3 regions of the Nostocoides vanveenii genome follow, and region 2 is predicted to be linked to each of the others. Evidence: predicted binding sites of a transcription regulator. Region 2 holds the regulator's gene; each other region holds the start of a gene.
What was found. The regulator LexA, encoded in region 2, represses DNA repair genes until DNA is damaged. The targets are predictions, from matches to a motif close to TCGAACANNTGTTCGA.

Region 1 (5,415 bases), on a different contig from region 2:
CTCCCAGCAGCGCCGCCAGATTCCTGCGGTATGCCGTGAAGGCCGCCCGCCCGCCGTCGGTGACGTGGGCGGTCGTCACCCGTCCCGTCTTGACCGTTTCGACGTAGCGGGCCTCTTCGAGCTTGCGCAGGTGGGTGATCAGATTGCTCGGCGTGAGTTCTAGGAGGTCCTGTAGCCGCGGGAAGGACATGGTGTCGCCTGCCGGGAGCTCGGTCAGGATCACCATGAGCCGCAGCCGGACCGGGACGTGGATGACCGGGTCAAGGTCGGTGGCCGTCGTCGTCTCCCGTGTCATCGCCGCGTCACCGTCAGCCACCCGGCCGCCGCCAGGAACCCGCCGCCCCCAAGGACGGCACCGATAAGCGCGGCGGTGACCGGGCCCGCCAAGCCCGCCCCTGCGGCGACGATGAGGAGCCAGGCGCCGAGCACGGCCATCGGGCGCACGCCCCATACGGCCGCCCCGAAGAGATACATCAGGCCGACGACGACCAGGGATCCGACGACACCCTGGACACCCATCGCGGTGGCCGGTGCGCCGGCGCGGACCAGTGCCCCGGCCAGCGCGAAATGGGCGAGGAAGCCCAGGCCCCACCCGAAGCCGTAGATCGAGCCCTGCCAGTCGCTCGATCCGCTGATTCCGGCCGTGGCCTGGCGGGTCCGCACGGCGGTGAGGGCACCGGCGAGCACGAGCAAGATCCCGAAGAAGGCCGCGGTCGCGGCGGTCGGCCCGGCATACGGCTCCTGCCTGCGCACCTGGAGCCAGATGACGCCGATGCCGATGGCGGCGGCGACCGTGACGAGCGCAGCGAGGACGGACCCGATGCCGAGGACTGCGCCGAGCCGGTGTCCGGCCTGGCCCCAGCCGAACCAGGCGATCGCCGCACCGGCGAGGATAGCTGCGCAGATGGCGTTGTCCTTCGCGGCGGAGCCGCGCGGGGCCGGGCCGGTCGGCGTGGTGCGCAGGTGGGCGTGGGTCGTGCTCGTGGTGAGGTCGGTCATCTGTGGTCTCCTGACTTTGCGGCACAAACTTTGCACGGCAAAGCTCGCATTACTTTGCGAGGCAAAGTCGAGGGATCGTCTGCCGCGCGTCTTCTCCGGTGAAGGCAGCGGGGACTGGTCACTAGACTGCCGGCTGTGTCCGGCCGATCCCAAGCGCAGGTGCTGCCAGGAGTAGACGTCACCCTGGCGAGCCCCTCGCCCGCATGACGACGATCGGGGTCCTCGCGGTTCAGGGCGATGTCCGAGAGCACGTCGATGTGCTGCGCAGCCTCGATGTCGACGTTGTGACGATCCGCCGCCCGCAGGAGGTCGCCCGGATCGATGGCCTCATTATCCCCGGTGGCGAGTCGACGACCATGGACAAGCTTGTGCGTGCCTTCGCCCTCGACGACCCGCTCCGGGAGCGGCTTGCGGCGGGGATGCCGGCATACGGCTCGTGCGCGGGGATGATCATGCTCGCCGATCGGATCGAGGGCGGGCGCGCCGACCAGCAGACTCTCGGCGGCCTTGATATCACCGTGCGCCGCAACGCCTTCGGCCGCCAGGTGGACTCCTTCGAGGCGGATCTCCACATCCGGGAACTCGGCCCCGAGCCGCTGCGCGCCGTGTTCATCCGCGCCCCCTGGGTCGAGGCGGTCGGCCCGCACGCGAGCGTCCTCGCGCGGGTCGAGGCAGGACCGGCCACCGGCGCGGTGGTGGCGGTCCGGCAGGGTAATCTCCTGGCGACGTCCTTCCATCCGGAGGTCACCCGCGATCACCGCATCCACCAGCTCTTCGTCCGCATGGTCGAGGGCCGGCCGGTACTATCGCCCGACAGCCCGTAACAACCCGACTTTCTCGAAGGTGACGCATGTCCGGCCACTCCAAATGGGCCACTACGAAGCACCAGAAGGCCGCCAAGGACGCCAAGCGCGGCAAGCTCTTCGCCAAGCTGATCAAGAACATCGAGGTCGCGGCGCGCAGTGGCGGCGGCGACCCGGACGGCAACCCCACCCTTTGGGATGCGATCTACAAGGCCAAGAAGTCCTCGGTCCCCAATGACAATATCGACCGGGCCGTCAAGCGCGGCTCCGGTGCCGAGGCCGGCGGCGCGGACTGGCAGACGATCATGTATGAGGGGTATGCCCCCGGCGGCGTCGCGCTTCTGATCGAGTGCCTCACCGACAACCGCAACCGCGCGGCGGCCGAGGTGCGCACGGCGCTCACCCGCAACGGCGGCAACCTCGCCGACCCAGGCTCGGTGGCCTACATCTTCAATCGCAAGGGCGTCGTGATCGTCCCCAAGGGCGAGAAGAGCGAGGACGACATCCTCGAGGTCGTCCTGGACGCCGGAGCCGAAGAGGTCAACGACAACGGCGACTCCTACGAGATCGTCTCCGAGGCCTCGGACTATGTCGGCGTGCGCAACGCCCTCAAGGACGCCGGCATCGACTACGACTCCGCCGAGGCGTCCTTCGTCCCCAACCTGCAGGTCCCGCTCGACCTCGAGGGCGCCAAGCGGATGATCCGCGTCATCGTCGCCCTGGAGGATTCCGACGACGTCCAGAACGTCTTCGCCAATGGCGACATCTCCGACGAGGTGCTCGCGGAACTCGACGCCGAGGACTGAGCGACGCCGGCATACGGGCCGCGGGCGTGTTGACGGCATACCGGCGGCTCGCATCGCGTACGGTGGGCTACCGAACAGGTGTTCGGTAGTCCACGCGCAATTGCGCCGTCGAACTCACGAAGGAGGCAGCCATGCGAGTGCTGGGTGTCGACCCGGGTTTGACGCGGTGCGGCCTCGGCGTCGTCGACGGCAGTGCCGGCCGTGCCCGGATGATCGCCGTCGGCGTCGTCCGCACGCCCAGCGACGCGGAGCCGGGGGAGCGACTGGCCTATCTCGAGACTCAACTGGGGGAGTGGCTGCGGCGTTTCAGTCCCGATGTCGTTGCGGTAGAACGGGTTTTCGCCGATGCCAATGTCGCATCCGTCATGACCACGGCCCACGCAACCGCCATCGCCCTGCTCACCGCGCACAAGCACGGCGTGCCGATCGTCTTCCACACGCCGACCGAGGTCAAGGCCGCCGTGACCGGGAGCGGGCGCGCCGAGAAGGCCCAGGTCACCACCATGGTCACCAAGATCTTGCGCCTGGACGAACCGCCCCGCCCGGCCGACGCGGCCGACGCCCTCGCGCTGGCCATCTGCCATGCCTGGCGAGGCAGCGCGGCCGCGCGCGTCGCCGCACTGACCCCCGGAGGTATGCCGTGATCGCCAGCATCACCGGAACCATCGAGCACGTCGGCCTCGATCGGCTGGTCTTGCGCGTGGGCGGAGTGGGGCTGCTCGTCCATACGACCCCCGCGACGGCCGCCACCCATCGGGCCGGGACCGAAGCGTCGCTCGCGACCAGCCTCGTGGTGCGCGAGGACAGCCTGACGCTCTTCGGCTTCGGGACGGCGGGCGAACGCGAGATGTTCGAGACCGCGCAGACGGTGACCGGTGTCGGCCCGCGGCTCGCGCTGGCCATTCTGTCCGTCTTCAGCCCGGTGGAGCTAGCCGTTGCGATCGGTGCCGGCAATATCACCGCGCTCACCAAGGTGCCCGGTGTCGGCCGCAAGGGCGCCGAGCGCCTCATCCTGGAGTTGCGTGACAAGGTCGGTATGCCGTCACCCGCCGACGCGGCCGGCCTGCCCACCGTAGTGGCGCACGACCGCGACCAGGTCGTCGAGGCACTCGTCGGGCTGGGCTGGACGCAGAAGGCCGCCGGCGACGCCGTGGACAAGGTCGCTGCCGCCGACAATGCGCCGACCGAAGTGGCCGCCCTGCTGCGCGCGGCCTTGCGAGAGTTGGGCCGGTGAGCGGTTTCGCCAGCGAGATCCGGGAGGGCACACCAGAGTCGGACGACGCTCGCTCGCCGGAGTCGAGCCGGGTAGTGGATCCGGCGCGCGAGAACGACGAGCAAATCGTCGAGGCCGCGCTGCGACCGAAGCGGCTGGCGGACTTTCCCGGGCAGCCACGGGTGCGCGACCAACTCGATCTAGTGCTGCGGGCCGCCCGCCAACGCGGCACGGCGCCGGATCACATCTTGCTCTCGGGGCCGCCCGGGCTGGGCAAGACCACGCTCGCGATGATCGTCGCGGCCGAGTTGGAGCAGCCGATCCGGGTCACCAGCGGTCCAGCCATCCAGCACGCCGGCGACCTGGCCGCGATCTTGTCCTCGCTGGCCGAGCACGAGGTGCTCTTCCTCGATGAGATCCATCGGATGTCCCGGGCCGCCGAGGAGATGCTCTATTTGGCGATGGAGGACTTCCGGGTCGACATCATCGTCGGCAAGGGTCCCGGCGCGACGGCGATCCCTCTGGAGTTGCCGCCCTTCACCGTCGTCGGTGCGACCACCCGGGACGGCCTGTTGCCTGCGCCCCTGCGCGACCGCTTCGGCTTCACCGGCCGGCTCGACTTCTACGACCCGGCCGATCTGGCCCGGATTCTGCGCCGGTCCGCCGGGTTGCTGGCCGTTCAGATCGACGACGACGCGGTGGTCGAGATCGCCGGCCGATCGCGCGGCACCCCGCGCATCGCCAACCGGCTGCTGCGCCGGGTGCGCGACTGGGCACAGGTGCACGGCGACGGGCGGATCGACCGGGGGGCCGCCGCGGCGGCGCTGGATCTCTTCGATGTCGATCCCGTGGGCCTGGACCGCCTCGACCGTGCGGTGCTCGATGCGTTGTGCCGCAAATACGGCGGCGGCCCGGTTGGCATCACCACGCTCGCCGTCGCCGTCGGCGAGGAACCCGACACCGTCGAGACGGTGGCCGAACCCTACCTCGTGCGCCAGGGCTTCCTCGAGCGGACGGCCCGCGGACGCACCGCCCTGCGGGCGGCGTGGACGCACCTCGGCCTCATACCGCCGCATACGGCCATCGGCCAGGACGTCCTGCCGTTCGACGGCGTCGCCACCCGCTTCGAGTGACGGGCCCTGTTCCTCAACCCTGGTAGCAGCACTTAGGTCACGTTCAGCATGGTCGAACCTGCTGCAGGTGACCTAAACCCTGCTAGCAGACTTTAGGGACAGGGGGAACCACGGGCTCGGGCGGGCCGTTCACCTCGGCGGACGCCACCGATGGCCGTATGCCGCCCACTCGCCGACGCGGGGTCGGCATTCGTCCCGCTGCGGGGGCGTCGCCTAGACTCGGTCGGTGGCTCCCGCGTGAGCCGTCGATTCCGCACGCCTGACACCAAGGATTTCTCACGATGCATACGGGCTTGGCCACCGCCACCCAATCGGGCTCGGGCATGGGCAGCGTGCTTCTGCTTCTCCTGCCGCTCGTCCTGCTCTTTGTCCTGATGTTCTCCCAGCGCCGCCGCACCCAGGCGCTCAAGAATGTCCAGGCCTCCATCGGGGTGGGTGATGAGGTGGTGACGACGTCGGGC
Region 2 (5,415 bases):
CGATCCAGGTGTCGGACTTGAGCTTGGCGATGTCGATCGGTCCGCTACTCGCGGCGAGAGGATGCTCGGGGGGCAGCGCCAGGAGCACCTCGTCATCGAGCAGTCGCCGGGTGACGAAGACGTCGAGGTCTTCTTCGCCCCGGGCGAGGTCGGTCCCCGGATAGGAGAACGCCACCGCGAGATCGCACTCGCCGGCACGCAGGGCCGCCAGCGATTCCGGAGGTTCGGCTTCGGTGAAGGACATCGACACATCCGGATAGCGACTGCGCACCAAGGCCAGCGCCTTGGGCACGAGGGTCGCGGAGGCCGAGGGGAACGCCGCGACACGCACCCGGCCGGCGCGCAGACCCGCGAGGGCGGCCACCTCCTCCTCCGCGGAGTCGAGCGCAGCGAGCACGGTCTTGGCGTGCCGTGCGAGCACCTGACCGGCCTCGGTCAGCCGGACCGTCCGTCCGACCCGGTCGACGATGGCTGTTCCGGTGCGCTGCTCAAGGCGCCGGATCATCTGCGACACCGCGGGCTGTGAATAGCCGAGCATCGTCGCCGCGCCGGTGAAGCTGCCGGCCTCATCAATGGCCCGGACAACTCGAAGGCCGGCAGCGTCGATCATCCCGGCAGTCTATAACAGCATGTTATGAAGTTCGGAATCAGCTGCCGTTTCCATGGTAGTTTCGTCCCGGCGCGGAAACCCCCGGCCCCATCCCGTCGAGAGGCCGGTCCAGCCCCGTCGAGAGGCCGGTCCAGCCCCGTCGAGAGGCCGGTTCGGCATGTGATGGGATGAAACCCACGAACATGCCCCGCCCGAGGAGCACCCCATGGCAGGCCGGCTTTGACCGACTCGACCTCCGCCACCGCACATACCGACACCGCGAATCGCGCTGTTGACGCGCTCGCCGGCCTCGTCGCACGCGGTGGGGTGCTTGCCCTGACCGGGGCCGGGATCAGCACGGACTCCGGCATTCCCGACTACCGCGGCCCCGACGGCCAGCGGCGCGTCACCCCGATGCAGCACGGCGAGTTCGTCACCTCCAGCTCCAGCCGCCAGCGCTACTGGGCCCGCTCGTATGCCGGCTGGTCCCGCTTCACCGCCGCCGAACCCAACGCGGGCCACCAGGCCCTCGCCGCCCTCGAAAGGCACGGCCTGGTCACCGACATCATCACCCAGAATGTCGACGGACTCCATCAACGGGCGGGCAGCAGTCGGGTCGTGGAGTTGCACGGCAGCCTCGCCGAGGTCGTCTGCCTCGATTGCGGCCAGCGCTATCCGCGCGAGCAGATACAGGCGGCCATCCGTCAGGCCAATCCGCACTTTGCCGACGACATCATCGGCTTGGCTCGCGACGGATCCCGGGTCAGCAGCCAGATCCGCCCGGACGGCGATGTGGTGCTCGATGACGCGCTCATCGCGCACTTCGTGACCCCGACCTGCCGCGCCTGCGGCCTGGACCGGCTCAAACCGGATGTCGTCTTCTTCGGTGGCAGCGTGCCGCGCGAGCGGGTTGACCAGTGCTTCCACCTCACCGATGCGGCCCACGCGCTCGTCGTCATCGGCAGCTCGCTACAGGTGATGAGCGGACTTCGCTTCGTGCGGCGCGCGGCGCGTGGCGGCATACCGATCGCTGCGGTGACGCGCGGAACCCTGCGCGATCGGCACCTGATCGACGTGCAGGTGGACGACGGCATCACCGAAACGTTGCGGCTGGTGGCCGACAACGTTGCGGCTGGTGGCCGACCGTCTCGGTGACTGACCGATCACACCCGGCGAAGGACTGCGGTCACCTTGCCGAGAATCGTCGCGTGGTCACCGTCGATGGGGCCGAACGCCGGATTGTGCGGCATCAGCCACACCTTGCCGTCACGGCGCTTGAACGACTTGACCGTGGCCTCGTTATCGAGCAGCGCGGCGACGATGTCGCCATTGTCCGCAGTCGGTTGCTGACGCACCACAACCCAGTCGCCGTCGCAGATCGCGGCGTCGATCATCGAGTCGCCAACCACCCGCAGAAGGAAAAGAGTGCCGTCGCCGACGATCTGGCGCGGCAGAGGAAAGACGTCCTCGACCACTTCGTCGGCCATGATCGGTGAACCCGCGGCGATCCGTCCGATCACCGGCACGTATGACGCTTCCGGCCGCGCGTCGCCGCTGCCCGTCTCGTCCTGGTGACCATCGTCCTCGTGGTCGCCGGGGCGGTAGCCACGCTCACCCGGGGCGTTCGGGGAGACGACTTCGATCGCTCGGGGCCGGTTGGGATCGCGCCGCAGATAGCCCTTGCGCTCAAGGGCGTGGAGTTGGTGGGCAACCGAACTGGGGGAGACCAGTCCGACCGCCTCGCCGATCTCGCGCATGCTCGGGGGATAGCCACGTTGATCGATCGAGGTGCGGATGACATCCAGGACGCGTCGCTGGCGCACGGTCAGACCGTCGCCGTCCTCGCGCTCAGGCATGGGGTGCACCTGGCCGGTCGTGTTGTCGCTGCTCATCTGGGCCTCCATTGCCCTCGCGTGGCCTGCTCGACGGTGGCATTTCCGCAGCTGGGGCCGGTTGTCGGTGGTCGCTGACATGCTCGTCCCAGTACGGAAGAGCCTATGCCGATCAGGTCACGATCTCAAACATCTGTTCGATCGTTTCTTGCATCAGTCGCAGATTCCGTGCTACATATCGTACAACCGTTCTATCGAACATTTCTTCGATGGACACGCCGAAGGAGGAGATCAACATGGCCGCAACGCTCACATCCTGGGGGACCGACGGATCGTTGGCCCTGTCCGCTCCGCTGACCCTGCCCGCCCCGTCGACCAGGCCGGGACGTGACCGCCGCCGCGCGCTTGCGCTCGTGCCGCCGGTCGCCCCGGCGCAGCCGTCGTCGCGTCGCCGTGGCATGGCGCCCGCGACCACGCATCCGGTTCGCGAGCTGGCCGTCCGGGGCACGGTTCATGTCACTCGGGCCGGCCGACTGGCGATTTCGCTGCTGGTGTCCACGCTGCTGGGCGGCGGCATCGTGCTGGGGGTCGCCATGGTCAACCGTCCGGGGGCGATCGCGTCGGCCTCGACCGCACCCGCCCTTCCGACTGTCGTCGTGGAGAAGGGGCAGACGCTGTCCGAGATCGCTCGCGACTACCTGCCCGACCAGGCCATTCATCAGGGCGTCGTCGCCCTTCAGCAGGCGAATGGGCTGTCCACGGACCGGATCATGATCGGCCAGCGACTGGTGATTCCGAAGGGCTGAGGCGGGCCGGACGCGTCTTGGGAAGTCTGTGGCGACGCGCCGGGGAAGAGACCTTGCGTTGGGGTCGTTGACGAAGTAGATTCCTACATCTAGTGGTTACACGGTTGTAGTTCGTCAACATGTAGTACACATCGGTGGTGAAGTTACCCACAGATAATCCCCACGTTGTCCGCGCATTTATCCCCAGGTCGTGCTATTGGAGGTTTGCCGTGCACTGTCCGTTCTGCCGGCATACCGACTCGCGCGTCGTGGATTCGCGCACCAGTGACGACGGTGCCCAGATCCGGCGCCGCCGTCAGTGCCCCGATTGCGGGCGGCGCTTCTCGACGATCGAGACGGCCGGTCTGACGGTGCTCAAGCGCTCCGGCGTGAGTGAGCCGTTCAGTCGGAGCAAGGTGCTCGTCGGTGTCCGGAAGGCCTGCCAGGGCCGACCGGTCACCGAGGACGATCTCGCGCTCCTCGCGCAGCGGGTCGAAGAATCCGTTCGGTCGCTCGGCATCGCCGAGGTCGATGCGCACGAGGTGGGCATGGCCATCCTCGGTCCCTTGCGGAACCTCGACGAGGTGGCCTACCTCCGCTTCGCGAGCGTCTACCAGGCCTTCGAGTCCCTCGAGGACTTCGAGGCGGCCATCACCTTGCTACGCGCCGAGCGAGCCACGCTCGATCGCCTGGCCATCGACCATTGACTCCGGTGCCGCAGACCCGCGGCCCGCTTTGCCCAACCCAGCCCCATCGCATGACGCAACAACCCCAGGAGAAGGATTGATGACGGAGACCGCACGCTCGAGTGCCGCCCGTTCCGGCAAGGCCAAGGGCCTGACCATGGAGCGGATCTTCACCACGGCCGGAGTGCACCCCTATGACGAGGTCACGTGGGAGAAGCGGGAGGTCAACCAGACCAACTGGAAGACCGGCGAGGTCATCTTCGAGCAGTCCGGCGTCGAGTTCCCCGACTTCTGGTCGGTCAACGCCAGCACGATCGTCACGACCAAGTACTTCCGCGGGGCCCTGGGCACCGACGCCCGCGAGCGCAGCCTGCGTCAGTTGATCGACCGCGTCGTGCTGACCTATGTCCGCGCGGGCAAGCAGTACGGCTACTTCGCCACTGAGTCCGACGCCGAGGTCTTCGAGCACGAGCTGACCTATGCCCTGCTCCACCAGGTCTTCAGCTTCAACAGCCCCGTCTGGTTCAACGTCGGCACGCCCTCGCCCCAGCAGGTCAGCGCGTGCTTCATCCTCTCCGTCGACGACTCCATGGACAGCATCCTCAACTGGTACAAGGAGGAGGGCTTCATCTTCAAGGGCGGCTCAGGAGCCGGCCTCAACCTCTCCCGCATCCGCTCCAGCAAGGAGTTGCTCTCCTCCGGCGGCACCGCCTCCGGCCCGGTGTCCTTCATGCGCGGGGCGGACGCCTCGGCCGGCACCATCAAATCCGGCGGGGCCACGCGTCGCGCCGCCAAGATGGTCGTCCTGGACGTCGATCACCCCGACATCGTCGAGTTTGTCGAAACCAAGGCCCGCGAGGAGGACAAGATCCGGGCCCTGCGCGACGCGGGCTTCGACATGGACCTCGGTGGCAAGGACATCGTCTCGGTCCAGTACCAGAACGCGAACAACTCGGTGCGCGTCACCGACGAGTTCATGACCGCGGTCGAGAAGGGCGCGTCCTTCGGGCTGACCAGCCGTATGGACGGCTCGATCATCGAAGAGATCGATGCCCGCGACCTGATGCACAAGATTGCGACGGCGGCCTGGGAGTGCGCCGACCCAGGCATCCAGTACGACGACACCATCAACGCCTGGCACACCAACCCCGAGACCGGCCGGATCACCGCGTCCAACCCGTGCAGCGAGTACATGTCGCTCGACAACTCCTCCTGCAACCTCGCCTCCCTCAACCTGCTGAAGTTCCTGCGCGAGGACGAGACCTTCGACGCCGTCACCTTCCAAAAGGTCGTCGAGCTGGTCATCACGGCAATGGACATCTCCATCTGCTTCGCCGACTTCCCGACCGAGCCCATTGGCAAGACCACGGTCGACTACCGCCAGCTCGGCATCGGCTACGCCAACCTCGGCGCGCTGCTGATGGCGACCGGTCACGGCTACGACTCCGACGGGGGTCGGGCGCTGGCGGCCAGCATCACCTCGCTGCTCACCGGTGCCGCCTACAAGCGCTCCGCCGAACTGG
Region 3 (5,415 bases), on a different contig from region 2:
GCTGGTACCTGCATCGGTGCCATCGCTGGCCTGCTCGCTCCAAAACCCGCTGTAGGGAGTTGACCCCAACGCAGCGGGAGGGATCTGACTGGTAGTCCGTCTCAAAATCCGCCGCTGGCGTCTCAAAATCCGCCGCAGAAGTGCCGATCCGTCTCACGCCGTCTCGAACTCACCGGTAAATCTCAGAATCGCTCCCCGCTGACACGTTGCGAGGGACTGCATCATTTGGGCCCCATCAAGTAGGCCGACAGAGCCGCTCTTGGGTGAGTTCGCGCCGAGGGAGATCCGTGAACTGACTTGGTCGCCGACCGGCTCCAACTGGTCGGCAGCGGCCGCCCGCGTGCTGAGTCTCCTGACGGCTCCCGCACTCTCAAAGTGGCCGTGCAGGCGCGCCGCTACTCTCACCGACTCTCAGAGTCCTCGTCCCACTCTCATTTTTCGACGCGGCCGACAGCGGCCGACAATCAGGGGTGCTCGCGCAGGTAGCGGCCGAAGTGGGGGACGGTGAAGGCGACTTTGCCCCGTTCGGTCGAGTAGATCAAGCCCTTCTTCAAGAGGGCGTCGCGGGCGGGAGAGAGCGATTGTGGTTGCTTCCCAAGCCATTTCGCGACGTCGGCCGTGGCCATGGCGTCGAGTTCGATCGTCAGGCTGGAGCCGTATGCCGCGGAGCCCGAGTCGCTCTCGACCGGCCCGCCGACGACCGCGCCGTCCAGGTCGACGAGCGCAACCGAAGCCATGGCGCGCAGGTAGTCGCGCTCACCGGGTGTGGCGCGCTCATACCGGCTGCCGAAGAAGCCGACGGCGAGCTCGGCCTCGGCGCGTGGCACGGCGACGCGCACATCTGCGTCGGTGATCGGTGTCGCCGGCGCGACATCCCAGACCTCCTTGCCGTATGCCTGGATGAAATAGGGATACCCGCCCGTCACCGCATACATGTGGTCGAGCGCGTCCGGGGTGAAGGCGGCGTCCTCGTCCGCGGCCGGCACGCTCAGCGCTGCAGCGGCGGCGTCACGCTCTAGGCGATCGATGCGGGCATACCGGAATAGCCTCTCGGAGTAAGACTTTGAGGCCGAGAGGACGGCCGGGAGGTGGGGCAGCCCGGCGCCGACGACGAGGACGGGCAGCGAGGCCTGAGAGATCTCGTGACAGGCCGCGCATAGCGCCGAGATGTCCTCAGGCCCGAGGTCCTGCATCTCGTCGATGAAGATCGCGACCCCGCGCCCAAGGTCCGCACCGAGACCACCGATGTCGGTGAAGAGCTCGACCAGGTCGATCTCGATATCGCCCGAATCCGCCCGTCCAGGAACGGCACTCGCATCGATACCGGGGTTCCAGCGGTCGCGCAACTTGGCATTAGGCGCGGTGTCGCGCTGCGCGAAGGATTTGATGACGCCGAGGACGTGGTCGACCTGATCGGCTTGTGTATGCCCGAGCTCACGCACCGCGACGTGGGCGGCCGCCGCGATCGGGCGGCGCAGGGTCTGGTCCGGTCTGGCCTCGAACTTCCCTGTGCCCCAACCGGCTCGGACGGCTTGGCCGCGAAGGGCGTTGAGCAGCACCGTCTTTCCGACACCCCGCAATCCGGTCAGGATCAGCGAGCGCTCGGGGCGCCCTTTTGCCACCCGCTGCAGCACCACGTCGAAGGTCTGTAGCTGCTCATCGCGCCCGGCGAGCTCGGGCGGGCGCTGGCCGGCGCCGGGGGCATAAGGGTTCCGGATCGGGTCCACGCGGGCATCGTATGCGGGCGTCTAAGGATTACGTGAGAGCACGACATACACGCGCGTGGCGCGGAACTCATGGACTCGGGGTACGCAGGCGTGGGGAGTGTGCGCGCCGCCGGCGCCCGCGTGACGCGGAACCCGTGGACACGGCATACGCGCCCTGCTTATATTCATGACTAGTCAACGAGTTGCCTAAGGAGCATGCCATGCACGCCTTCCGAGCGGCCGTCGAGGCGCGCGATCTCGACGCCATTGCCGACCTGCTGGCCGATGACGTGCGTTTCACGAGCCCGGTGGCGTTCACGCCCTATGACGGCAAGCCGATCACGGCAGCGATCCTGCGCGGGGTCCTGCGGGTGTTCGAGGACTTCCACTACGTCCGCGAGATCGTCGATGCCGGCGGGCGAGATTCCGCGCTCGTCTTCGAGGCGACGGTGGACGGCAAGGTCGTGAACGGCTGCGACTTCATTCGCACCGATGGCGACGGCAAGATCGTCGACCTCATGGTGATGGTGCGCCCACTGCAGGGCGCCCACGCCCTCTCGGCCGCCATGGGTGAGCAATTCGGCCGGATCCAGGCCGAGGCGATCGCCGAGCTCGAGGCTAGGCAACGGATTGACGAGTCAACGCCGCCTAGGCTGACGTGATGGCGCTGCGCGACGCGATTCTGGCCACTCTTCTCGACGGCGAGTCGTCGGGCTATGACCTGGCCAAGACGTTCGACGGCTCGATCGCCAACTTCTGGATGGCCGCGCCCCAGCAGCTCTACCGCGAGTTGGAGCGCATGGAGGCCGACGGTCTGGTCGAGGCGCGTCTGGTCGAGCAGGCTAAGCGGCCCAACAAGCGCGTTTTCCAGCTGACACCTGCGGGGGTCGATGCTTTGCGCGCGTTTGTGGCACAGGAGGCCAAGCCGTCTGCCATCCGAGACGACCTGCTCGTGCAGGTACAGGCCGTGGACATCGTGGAGCCCGATCTGGTCAGCGGGCACCTCGTCGAGCGGTTGGCCATCGCCCGAGAGAGGCTGCAACGTTTCGAGCAATTGCGCGATCGGCTGCTGGACGGCCGCGAAGAGGACTCCTTCCTGCGCGCGGCGACCCGGATCGGCCCCTATCTGACGCTGCGCCGGGGGATCACTTTCGAGCGCGAGAACATCGAATGGTGCGCGTGGGCGATCCGCGTGCTCGATGCGCGAGGGCCCGCCTGCGACTGATGCCTCCGGCGATTAGCAGGCAAGAATTCTTGGCGCGCACCTTGTGAATCGAACGTATGTACGATAACCTTCCTTCGGGTGGGTCACAGGGGGTGACTCACAGCAGGGTCGTTTGGCGGGGGTTGAGATGGGCGAGGCAGCGGTGCTGACGGCTATGACGCCGGTCGATTCGTCAAGCCCATGGGTGCGGGCAAATGATCTCGCGGGCGGGTTGAACCGGCTGTATGCCGCTTTGGTCGCAGTGACGGTGTCAGTCATCGCGGCGGATGACTGGGGTGCGCATGGCGGAGTCCGGTCGCCAGAGCACTGGCTGGCACTGCGGGCTGGACTGGCTGCCGCGACGGCGGGGCAGGCGGTCGCGCTCGCTCGGCGAGCGAGCATGCTGCTGTTGATGATTCGGTTGCTCGATGAGGGCCAATTGTCTTTGGACCAGGCGGCGGTCATCGCTCGGCATGTGCCCGCGTCCTATGAGGCGTCGGTGGTCGAGTTGGCCCCCAAGTTGACGGTCGCCCAGCTGCGTCGAGCGCTGTCCCGTTATCCCTTCGAGACTGTCGACACCGAGGGCGATACTGACAATCAGGTCGAACCGGAGACGGCTTGGACGACGGCCGATCGCGCGACCACGAGCGACTTTTGCGGTGACCTCAGCGTCTACCCCAACGGCGTCCCCGCACCCGGGTCGGCCGGCCAGGGTGGCGACGACGAAGCCGACTCGGGCGGCGAGGGGATGTCCGCTGACACTGAGGCAGCCGAGCACTCAGGGGATCCGGCGCAGGATGCCGGTCCGTCTCCGGACGAGGCAGATGCACCGTCCGGCAGGCCATTCGCAGGTCTCGGTTTCGGTCTTGGCACCGAGGAGGAGCCGGTGTTGTCCGAGACCGCGGCCCGGGCCAGTCTGCCGGGGCGCCTGATGACCTGGTGGGATCGGGGGCGCTTCTATGTGCAGGGGGATCTCCCCGCTGACCTCGGTGCACTACTCGAGCAAGCGTTAAAGGAGGCCAAAGATGCCCTCTTCACCGCAGGTGAAACCCGGGCCGGGCCGGCCGACGCGCTCGCCGAGATCGCGAATCGGTCACTGGCCACGGTCGAGCCCGTCTCGCGCGCAGATCGTTACCGCATTTACCTCCACCTCGACATCGGCGGAGCGTGGCTCAACGCTCGCGGCGCGATCCCGCGACACCTCGCCGATCGGTATGCCTGCATCAGCGCGCACGCTGTCATCCTCGAACGCGACGGCAAACCCGTCAACGTCGGACGCACCCAACGCGGGATTCCGGCTCGGACCCGCCGCCTGGTCGAAGACCGCGACCGGGGCTGTGCATACCCCGGTTGCCCGGCGACCCGGTTTGTCGAGATCCATCACCTCCACCATTGGGAAGACGGCGGCGGCACCGACTACGACAACCTGATCTGCCTCTGCCCCCACCACCACACCGGCCACCACCAGGGTGCCTTCACCATCACGCCCGCCAAGCCGACTTCTAGCGCGGGCGCGATCGCCGCCGACGACCGGCATCACGGCGGCAGCGCGCGTCACGGCGACGGTGTGTTGTGCCCATTCGTTTTCCACGACGATCGGGGCCGACCGATCCAGGTCCAACCCCCACCACCCCGTCCCGGACTCAGCTCCCGGCTCGGCCGCTGGCCGCGCTGCGGACGTCGAGGATGCCGCGACCACAAGCCACTGGGCGAGCCGAACGGAAGGCGCGAGTTATCGCGGCCCGCTCGGCGAACACCTCGACCTGAACTGGGTCCGCTTCTATCGCGATTCCGAGCGACATCGCTTCGCGGCGCCTGACTGGGCAGCGACGCCGGGCCCTTTGGGGTGACGTACTACCGCGACTCCGACGAAGACCACTCCACTCTCACGCCGCGCATGTCGCGTGGTTGCGGACCCAGGGACTCGGACCGGTCGTTAACCAATGTGGCTGCCGAGCGCCTGATCGAGGCGACGGGAGAGCGCCATGACGTGGACTTCCGACGCGGACTTCCGAAGGTCCTACCCGTTCACGCTTTGGCAGACTCCGAGGCCGAAGGGGCGTAGGAACTGAGCCGGTCATGGACATTCGGGATCGCCGCACGTTGCGCGCCGGTCGCCTCGGTGATCTCACGTAACCATCCGATCAACGGGTCGTTGACCCCGTGTTGATCGGTGCCGCTTCCGTGGAACGCATCCAGCCCGGCCGCGACCAACAGGACCGATCCTCGACACCGGCGTCGACACCCTGCGGCGCCCACCAGATACGGCCGGCCGGCGTCAGATCCCCAGCGCTATCAGGATCAGCGCGGCCAATCCGACCAGGCAGACCAGCGCCGCCAATCCGAGGACCTCCTCGGCCGCGCTGCCGTGCCCGCCCAACACTTCGAGCCGGCGCCGACGGCGCAAGACCTGCAACCCGAAGGCCGCCACCACGCCCAGCCCCATCGGCACGACGGTGGCCAGACCGTGCGCGGGGATCCACCGCAGAAACAACCCAGTTACCG

Region 1: the regulator LexA is predicted to act here: its motif matches at 2,679-2,694, upstream of ruvC (crossover junction endodeoxyribonuclease RuvC).
Region 3: the regulator LexA is predicted to act here: its motif matches at 2,980-2,995, upstream of ABD209_RS02385 (HNH endonuclease signature motif containing protein).

What each region holds. Positions count from the first base shown of each region.
Region 1 is NZ_BAAAPN010000034.1:107,569-112,983, reverse strand. Features, by position in the region: gene ABD209_RS06720 (transcriptional regulator) at 1-295, opposite strand, end outside; gene ABD209_RS06715 (hypothetical protein) at 292-999, opposite strand; gene pdxT (pyridoxal 5'-phosphate synthase glutaminase subunit PdxT) at 1,203-1,823, shown strand; gene ABD209_RS06705 (YebC/PmpR family DNA-binding transcriptional regulator) at 1,850-2,608, shown strand; gene ruvC (crossover junction endodeoxyribonuclease RuvC) at 2,740-3,252, shown strand; gene ruvA (Holliday junction branch migration protein RuvA) at 3,249-3,842, shown strand; gene ruvB (Holliday junction branch migration DNA helicase RuvB) at 3,917-4,954, shown strand; gene yajC (preprotein translocase subunit YajC) at 5,236-5,415, shown strand, end outside.
Region 2 is NZ_BAAAPN010000044.1:30,336-35,750, forward strand. Features, by position in the region: gene ABD209_RS08565 (LysR family transcriptional regulator) at 1-610, opposite strand, end outside; gene ABD209_RS08570 (NAD-dependent protein deacetylase) at 830-1,744, shown strand; gene lexA (transcriptional repressor LexA) at 1,753-2,481, opposite strand; gene ABD209_RS08580 (LysM peptidoglycan-binding domain-containing protein) at 2,691-3,227, shown strand; gene nrdR (transcriptional regulator NrdR) at 3,437-3,913, shown strand; gene ABD209_RS08590 (vitamin B12-dependent ribonucleotide reductase) at 3,993-5,415, shown strand, end outside.
Region 3 is NZ_BAAAPN010000014.1:18,511-23,925, reverse strand. Features, by position in the region: gene ABD209_RS02405 (hypothetical protein) at 1-63, shown strand, start outside; gene ABD209_RS02400 (ATP-binding protein) at 465-1,727, opposite strand; gene ABD209_RS02395 (nuclear transport factor 2 family protein) at 1,928-2,368, shown strand; gene ABD209_RS02390 (PadR family transcriptional regulator) at 2,368-2,931, shown strand; gene ABD209_RS02385 (HNH endonuclease signature motif containing protein) at 3,044-4,729, shown strand; gene ABD209_RS02380 (hypothetical protein) at 4,939-5,124, opposite strand; gene ABD209_RS02375 (hypothetical protein) at 5,189-5,415, opposite strand, start outside.